2 regions of the Clostridium fessum genome follow, and region 2 is predicted to be linked to the other one. Evidence: riboswitches for the same ligand, from Rfam matches in the RefSeq annotation. Region 2 holds a riboswitch; the other holds the start of a gene.
The links. Region 2 has a riboswitch for cyclic di-GMP ahead of PG862_RS06620 (ABC transporter substrate-binding protein). Riboswitches for the same ligand answer to the same signal wherever they lie in the genome.
Positions count from the first base shown of each region.

Region 1: another riboswitch for cyclic di-GMP. It lies ahead of spo0A (sporulation transcription factor Spo0A); the one in region 2 lies ahead of PG862_RS06620 (ABC transporter substrate-binding protein).

Region 1 is NZ_JAQEQF010000001.1:280,651-285,085, forward strand. Features, by position in the region: gene PG862_RS01335 (hydrolase) at 113-781, opposite strand; gene spo0A (sporulation transcription factor Spo0A) at 1,130-1,936, opposite strand; cyclic di-GMP riboswitch class I at 2,365-2,440, opposite strand; partial or broken gene PG862_RS01345 (SpoIVB peptidase S55 domain-containing protein) at 2,655-2,771, opposite strand; gene PG862_RS01350 (winged helix-turn-helix domain-containing protein) at 2,866-3,228, shown strand; gene spoIVB (SpoIVB peptidase) at 3,360-4,435, opposite strand, start outside.
Region 2 is NZ_JAQEQF010000004.1:67,512-71,946, reverse strand. Features, by position in the region: gene PG862_RS06625 (ATP-binding protein) at 1-541, opposite strand, end outside; gene PG862_RS06620 (ABC transporter substrate-binding protein) at 688-2,532, opposite strand; cyclic di-GMP riboswitch class I at 2,633-2,708, opposite strand; gene PG862_RS06615 (helix-turn-helix domain-containing protein) at 2,843-3,175, opposite strand; gene PG862_RS06610 (ATP-binding protein) at 3,761-4,435, shown strand, end outside.

The sequences.
Region 1 (4,435 bases), on a different contig from region 2:
TGAATTGGATATTTTGCATAGTACCGGATGAATTATAAATTTTACCGCATAAAATAAAAGGCGGAGCCGAAAAGAAAATTATGTTTTCTCTTCGGCCCCGCCTTTTGTATAATCAGGGATTGATCTCCCTGTATTTCTTCATCGTCCGCGCAAACAGCTCGCCGTTGGACGGCGGCGTGTAGGTGATCGCATTGGCTCCTGCCTCGATCGTCTCCAAAATCGATTCGTTAGTCGGTCCTCCGGTCGCGATAATGGCAACGTCCGGATACTCCTTCCGGATCTCGGCTACCATCGATGCGGTGGCGGCAGCGCCTGATACATTTAAAATATCGGCTCCCGCCTCCAGTTTGCGGCGGACATCCGTGTGAACCGAAGCAATCGTCGCAATGACCGGAATGTCAACCACCCGCTTGATCTCCGTGATGACCTCATCCGCGATCGGCGCATTGACCACTACACCGTAGGCTCCCTGATGTTCTGCCTGAAGCGCCAGACGGACGGAACGCTTTCCTCCGGTCAGACCGCCGCCGACCCCGACAAACACCGGCACATCCGAGATGCTGATGATCGACTGTGAGATAGCTGCCTGCGGAGTAAACGGATAAACTGCGATGATCGCATCCGCGTTGATATTTTTGATGATTGCCACATCCGTTGAGAAGGCGATCGATTTGATACGCTTTCCAAAGATGCGGATTCCTGAACATTCACTGATACAATACGGACACATAATCGTGTGATCCCGCAGGGTTCCATTGTACGCCGGTACTTTTTTTTTCATAGGCAATTCTCCGTTCTTTTAGCTGCTTTCCTGACCTCTCTGTCCAGCTGTTTTATACAGGGGCAGTTTTTCAGTCCTGCATCTTTTATTTCCCCTTTATCTTATCATACACACATTTACCCATGCAATCAGTCACTTTCATAAATGTGTTACAATCGTGTTAAAAAGTTACTGTTCACGCATACGTGCCCAGTAACGGAATTTGCCGTGGCTTCGCATTTAAATACGGCAAATTCCTGCTGCCACCACGTTTTCTTACGGCACTTTCGGTTCCAAAAGTGCCTACCCATGAACAGTAACGTTAAAAAGGCTTACAGCACTTTCGACTCCAAAAAGCACCGCACGATTTTATACATCCCGCTTATAATCCAGGCAAATCTTATCAACAATCAATGCGATAAATTCCGAATTGGTCGGCTTTCCTTTCCCTGTGCTGACGGTATATCCAAATAGATCGTTGATCGTGTCCATCTTGCCGCGGCTCCATGCGACCTCAATCGCGTGGCGGATTGCCCGCTCGACACGGCTTGAAGTGGTCTGGCGCTTCTTGGCGATGGTCGGGTACAGGATTTTCGTCACAGAACCGAGCATTTCTTTATCACTGACTGACAAAATAATCGCATCCCGCAGGTACTGATATCCCTTAATATGAGCCGGAATCCCAATCTCATGCAGAATCTGCGTCACATCGCTCTCCAGATTCTGTCTTTCATATTCCGCCGACACCATATACGGCTCCACCTTCCGGTTGCCCGCCAGGGTCGAAGCGCGGTTCCTGTAATTCTTCAGGCGATGTACCTTGTCTAAAACCGCCTCCTTCGAAAATGGCTTTACTATGTAATAACAGGCGCCCATCCGAAAAGCATCCGCTGTCAGATTCTCGCTGCTCGCAGCTGTAATCATAACAAAGGAAGTGTCAGCTGAACAGTCTTGATTTGTCTTGATGCGCTCCATAACCGAAATTCCATCCATTCCCGGCATCACTACGTCCAGAAATACAATATCCGGCTTTGTCTTTACGATCATATTATAGGCATCGGTTCCGTTTTCCGCTTTTCCGACCACCTGAATCTCCTTATCACTTTCCAGTATATTTCCAAGCATATCCAATGCCTGACGATTATCCTCTGCGATCGCAATCTTCATTTCTGCCATAATATTCTCCTCCTCGGCACCTGTGATGATTAAAATAATTATAAATTCTTTTTTTAACAAGTTTCAACTCGTTTTGATCGCGCAGTTCGACACTCAACGCTCATTTTGTCTATCAATTCTTTTGATGCAAAATAAATTACACAAGATGCAAACTATATATAAGCATGTATTGTAGCTAACCGTATCTGTTAAGATTCCGCTATAAACCTTCTACCGCCCAGCCGCCATACGCCTATCTAACGATCCCTTATCACCACGTTTTACCGATTCCGGTCGAAAGACACACAAAATACACGCAATTAAAAAGCCTCCACGACCGGTTTCTGAACATGAAAATTCCATCTTTGCAGATCAAGTTTCGATAAATTCCTATAAAAAAACAGAGTTACGCCATAGCCATACAACTATAACATACTCTGTTATCGTGTTAATGCAACTGGCTGCCATTTTACAGGCCCTATAGCTTTGCGTCGCAGCTTTTCAACTGTTTTGCCAAATATGTAATTTGCTCTATTATATACGCTTTTTTTATATCCTGTCAATAAAGAGAGCAAAAACTTTGTACTTTGCATGTTACTGTTCACACACGTGTGCCCAGCAACAGGATTTTGCCGATGCTGCGCATTCAAAATCGGCAAAATCTGCTGCCAGAACTGTATCATATGGAATTTTAAGTTCAGAAAATTCCCACCCGTAAACAGTTACTTTGCATCCAGATTCAATGTCCCAGCATATTCTCCACCAGAATCCCATACCCACGCGTCGAATCCTGAATAAAAACGTGCGTAACTGCTCCGATGAGTTTTCCGTTCTGGATGATGGGGCTGCCGCTCACGAGTGATTGTCATTATGGACAACAATAAAAAGTAATATAGCTTGTATTATTATTTTTGGATGATATAATTAAAAAATGTGAGGTGAATATGCATATGATGTCTTTGGAAAATGAAAAACGTTTATTACTCTTGTTAAGTTCTTATTATTTAAGAACAAATGTCACAAAAAATAATGTTTTGGATTATATTGAAGATAATCATTGGATGACCTTTGATCAACATGATTTAGAAACAAAACATAACCGGAACGAACTTGTATGGCGAAACGATCTTGCGTTTGTTAGAAAGCATTTAGCACAAGACGGTTTGTTTATATCAGGAATTCGTAACAACTGGTCTATTACAGAAAAAGGTATTATAGAACTAAAAAGCCTTGCAAACGAAGCTCTTAACGAACCCAATCTTCGTAAAATAACCTCTAACGCTATTAACAGTATTAACAATTTGCATTTTTAAAACACATCAAAGGGCGAGGAATCACCTCCCCTTTTGACGTCTTAATTTAATCCTGCTTTTGGGACTTACTATAAAAAAGAAGCACTCACATAAGGGACAAACATCCCGGATGAGTGCTTCTTTGTTTTTGCTTAATTTATGCTGTTTTCAGCCGCTTCCAGCATATTCTCCGCAAAAATCCCATACCCACGCGTCGAATCCTGAATAAAAACGTGCGTAACTGCTCCGATGAGTTTTCCGTTCTGGATGATGGGGCTGCCGCTCATGCCCTGGACGATCCCGCCGGTCAGGGACAGAAGTTCCGGATCGGTTACGCGAATGACCATGTCCTTGTTATGGCGGTTGGAGGAGTGGTCTATTTTCTGAATCTCAATCTCGTAGTCTTTCAATTCCCCGGACACGCTGCTGCGGATGCAGGCACGGCCTTTTTTGACCTCCTGACGGTAACCGATCGGAATTGCAGGGTTCTTTACCCGGCTTAAAAAGCGCGGATTTGCCGTCCCGAAAATACCCTGATCCGTATTGGCCTCCACACTTCCCAGCCGCGACTGATTTCCATAGTAAATAACGCCCGACATCACGCCCGGCTTTCCGAAACTTCCCTTCTCCACGCCCAGAATCTCCGTATCGTATAGTTCGCCGCCGGAGGTCTGCACCAGAAGTCCCGTGTCGCCGTCGCTGATACCGTGTCCCAGCGCTCCAAACGCGCCGTTAGCACATACATAGGTCATCGTACCGATGCCCTGCGTATCGTCGCGGATCCACAGCCCCAGCTTATAGTCTCCCTCCTGCGTCTGTACCGGCGTCATCTGTACATCCATCGTCTCTCCCTCGCGGCGCACCGAAAGTGTCAGAGCCATATTTCCCGCTTCCTTGACCGCCTGTATCATATCTTTCTTGTCCGTCGCCGGCGTCCCGTTGATTGCCTCGATATAGTCTCCAGAACGCAGGATTCCGTCCGCCGGATCCATCACTTCTCCCGTCTGTGCCGTCACCTTTCCGGTTCCGATCACCATCAGTCCATCGGATTTCATGTAAATACCCACCGGCAGCCCGCAGGGAACCGCATACTGGACGTCCGACACATCTACCTCGATATCCTTTAATTTCCATATTCCAAAGAGTTTGAGACTTAAACGGTACGTTCCCTCCTGTTCGGAATAGATGGAAAAGGGCTGGTTAAGCTGCAGATGGATCTGGTCGGACG
Region 2 (4,435 bases):
AATGTTTTAACAGGGAATAATTACGCAGGTATTTATCACCACTCTGGTTCGTATACGTAATATTTCCGTCATTATCCAGAATGAACAAATATGCTTTCCCGTCATAACCTTTCAGTTTTAACATGGAATCCAGTTTCGAATGATCATACACGCTTCCAATTGCCGTATAAGTTTCCCCATTGATAGTATATTCCTGACATGGAATCGCAACCAGATAACCGTCTTTTTTCTTCTGATCATAATCAACACGCACCAGTTTTCCAATATTGTATCCATTCTTTAAGTCCAGCAGAAATTTACTTGGCATATCAATCCGCATTTTTGTTCCACCTGCTGATATTGCCTGACCATTTTCCCGAAGGAATATAAGTGTACTTTCCGATTCTTTTTCCCATGCTTCAAAGAAACTTTTGTTCATATCCGTTTCAAGAGACAGCTCCCTCTCATGAAGTAAAAATTCCTTAACCAACTGCAGCTGGCTGTAGTACCCACTCACTTGAAGATCATAGGTCTGCTGCATCTGCTCAACAACAGCTCCCATACTGCTTTTTCCATTTTCACTGATATACTTGCTAGACTTACTTATAAGATACTTTATACAAACTACGCTTAAAAGAATAATAAGTAGTATAAGCAACAGCCTTGTTATTTTTTTTCTTTTATTTACCGTTTGTTCTATCTCCACTTTTACTGTTCAACCTCTATATAATCTTCCGGTGCTGACGGCTGCTGTCCTTTTGACATTGCTTCGATCCATGCACTTGATAATGTTGTATCTTTAAGCTGCTCAATCTCACATTTCGGATTTATTTTTTTCAAAACAGACATTGTGGTGTCTGTAAGAAGAATAGAGTATTCCTTTTCTTTGTCTATTTTCTTATCATTAACTGTCAAGTCCTTTAATGAAAATCCACTTTCCGCTTGATTGACGATAATTTTCATACCGGATGCAATTGGTAATTCGTATTTATTGGTTACATAAAAATTCTCATCCGCATCGGCGAAATAATTTTCCACGAGTTCACAAACCTGTTTACCACTAATTTTTGTAAAATATAATGCTGTATCTGAACTCTTTGCTGTCATCATGCCAACCCGGCTATTGGTGCATTCTCCTTTATACATAGAAGAAGTGAAATAATAATATGGTGCCAGAGCCAGCTGTGCATCATTTTCTTCTCTGATCGTAGTTAAAATGGAAGATGCTGAATCACGGCCATTTCTATCGTTCAGTGAAATGGAATATTCATTTTCAAAATTCACCGTTGCTTTTTCTTCCGGAACTTTACGATTCATTACACTGCGCAAAGTATCATAAGCCTGTGTTTCATCCATTTCCCCTGACAGTAATCCGTGAACAGCCTCAAGACTTGCATCAAATGATTTTTGAGCGGAATATCGGATATAAACAGCATTATTTTTAATTTCCTCTTCCAGTCCAGGTACATCCTGCATCATGGTTGGAACATCTGTATTCAATGAAATAACACCGCTTCCATCCGCAATCAGCTTTTGCCCCTCTTCTGAAATCATACAATCCAGCACATCCAGTGCAGTATCCAGTTTCTCCCGGTCTTTTTCCAGGTTTTTGTTAAATGCAATGTTTAATGACGGAGTCATATACACATAGGATTCATCCGATGTCTGTGAAAAGTAAGGAATACGGATCAGCTCCGCATCCATCTGTTTCTGCAGCTGCTGCATAACCGTCGGATGTCCATGAAACATTGCTGATTTTCCCTCGACAAACATCTGGGTTCCTGTATTGATGTCAATATTGATATCTTCTTTGCCAAAATGCGAGTCCTTAAGAAACTGACTGGTTTCTGAAAAAATACGTTTCCATAATGTATCATCAAACTTTACTTCATCCGCTGCAGTCTCTGCACCGTTTCGCCATTCAATACCATCCAGGCTTGTAAACTCACCGATTGCCGCTGCCTGGATGATTTCATTATTAGACCAGTCTTCACCAAGATCCATGGAATACGGTTTTATGCCATTATCATAAAACTGCTGACAGGCCTGTACATATTCCTCATAATTTTCTGGAATCTTTATGCCATACTGATCAAACAGTGTTTTGTTGGCAATGATCGTCTGCGGAATACCACAGATTGGCAGCCACTGGATTTCATCCTCCTCATTCTTATAATATTGCACCGCATAGGAATAATACTTAGAAACAACATCATAAGAAGCAAAATCCATAAGATAAGGCTGTAAGTCCTGTGCATCTGTTCCAGAAAATCGACGTACTGTTATGATATCCGGTAATTCATCATGTTCTTTAAAATAACTGTATAAATCGGTATCATTGTTACCAATAATAAATTCGATATCCTGATCAGGAAACTGTTCATGGATATAGGGTGCAATATTTTTCATCAAACGATTTTCCCACAGATAAACGGTAAGATGCTCATCATTTTTAGATACTTCTTTCTTTGACTGTCCACATCCAGACAAGACAGCAGTTGCTACAAGTACACCTGACACCACCGCTATCAGACAACGTTTTGCCTTTTTCATACTTTCATTTTCCTCATTCTTTCCTATATAAAGTCATTATTGTTACGTCTATGAAATAACACCACAAAAAAGCACTGTCAGACAGACAGTGCACCTCATTTTATGCAACTGGCTGCCATTTTACAGGCCCTGTAGTTTTGCGTCCCAGACTTTCATCTGGTTTGCCGATTTCCTTATTATAGCTTTTAAACTTATGCAAAAAACTGGTTTTATTATACTATAGCGCTCTACTGTACACAAGAAAAACATTACCGTTTTAACGCCTGAAAACAAAAAAAGAACAGTCGATATATATACTCGAACTGTTCTTCTACTTCCGAAGTCCACGAAGCATTGACATTACTGTTTCCTGCTCATTTGCATTCAGATCGTTCCATATCCCTAGAACTTCTTTCTGTTTTTCTGTCAGATTCTCTGAATTACCTTCCTGAAAAAACTGCGATAATGTCACGCCCAAAGCTGCACATATTTTTTCAAGTGTGATCAGCGACGGCAGGTTTTCCTGCGCCATGATCCTTCCCAGTGACGACTGGGAAATTCCCGACAGCTGCGATAATCTGTATTTACTGATATCACGCTTTTCACATAAAGATGTTATTTTATCCGCAATATACTTCTCTACCTGCAAGTAACTATACCTCATTTCCGCTATTACATGTTCTTATTGTACCTGTAATAATGAAAAAATATTAGTAATCAACTTTGCAAGTATTTATCCCCATCATAGGAAGTATACGGATAAAAAAATATAAAGATACTTTCGTTTCCGCAAAAGTCATTTTCGCTTATATCATTTTTATAATAACACAGACAGTTATGTTTGTCACATAAAAGTTTGAAACCCCAAACAAAAAAATAAACCTTCTCATACCGCAAAGCCGCATATCCACGGATAAATCCCCATCCCAGAGGGATCACCCTTCTGATGAATATAAAGGCTATTCGCAGATGGCTACGCAATCTGACATGGATGCCTTTTAACAGAAAGTTCACAGCTCATATAATGACACTATATTGACGTAACATGAGTATGTAAGTATACTGTAAACCATGTGGAAGTTGTGCGTATGTCAGCAACAAATCTGAACATCCGAACGGATAAGGAAACAATTAAAGGATAAATCTGAAAAGCGAATCAGCTGATGGAAAAATGCACGCTCTGCAGATGCGGTATTTACATCAGCCCCTTCCACATATTTCTATGAAATAAAAAGTGGAGTCAAATTGAATGAAAACACAAGCAGACAAGAAGTCAGTCAAAGACATTCAGGAGTTAAAGCAGCGATTTACTAAGTTTTCCATAGGTTTATTTGCAATTTTGACGCTTTCAATCACATTGTTGGCATCAGCATATACATATATTCTGCAAAAATCGTATACAGATATCGCCCTTGAAACGGAACTCAAACGTGATATGGAAAATGCAGATGCAATCCATAAATTGGCAAACAAAAAAATCGGAAGAGAAGAATTTGCCACGCTCCGCCATCAATCTGATGAAAATACAGAAATGTATCACAAGGTTTCCTCGTTTCTAAATGAAATTCGAACGCTGAATTCAACCAGATATTTATACACCGCCACCCGAAATGAAGAAAACAGGCTGATCTATGTGGTGGACGGTCTGGATCCCAACGCAGGAGATGTCAGACATCCGGGAGACTATATTGAGGATGAAATGATTCCGTATATTAACAAGGCTCTTTCAGGAGAAACGGTGTATTCGCAGAACATTGTTGATACGACATGGGGTCCTATTTTCACAGCCTGTTATCCTATAACGGGCGATTCGGATGAAATAGTTGGTGCTTTATGCATTGAAATGGATATGCAGTCTGTGAATGGGCTTGTAGAGCGAACAAGAAGAGCATCCGTTTATGTTGGAACTATGGCAGGATGTGTG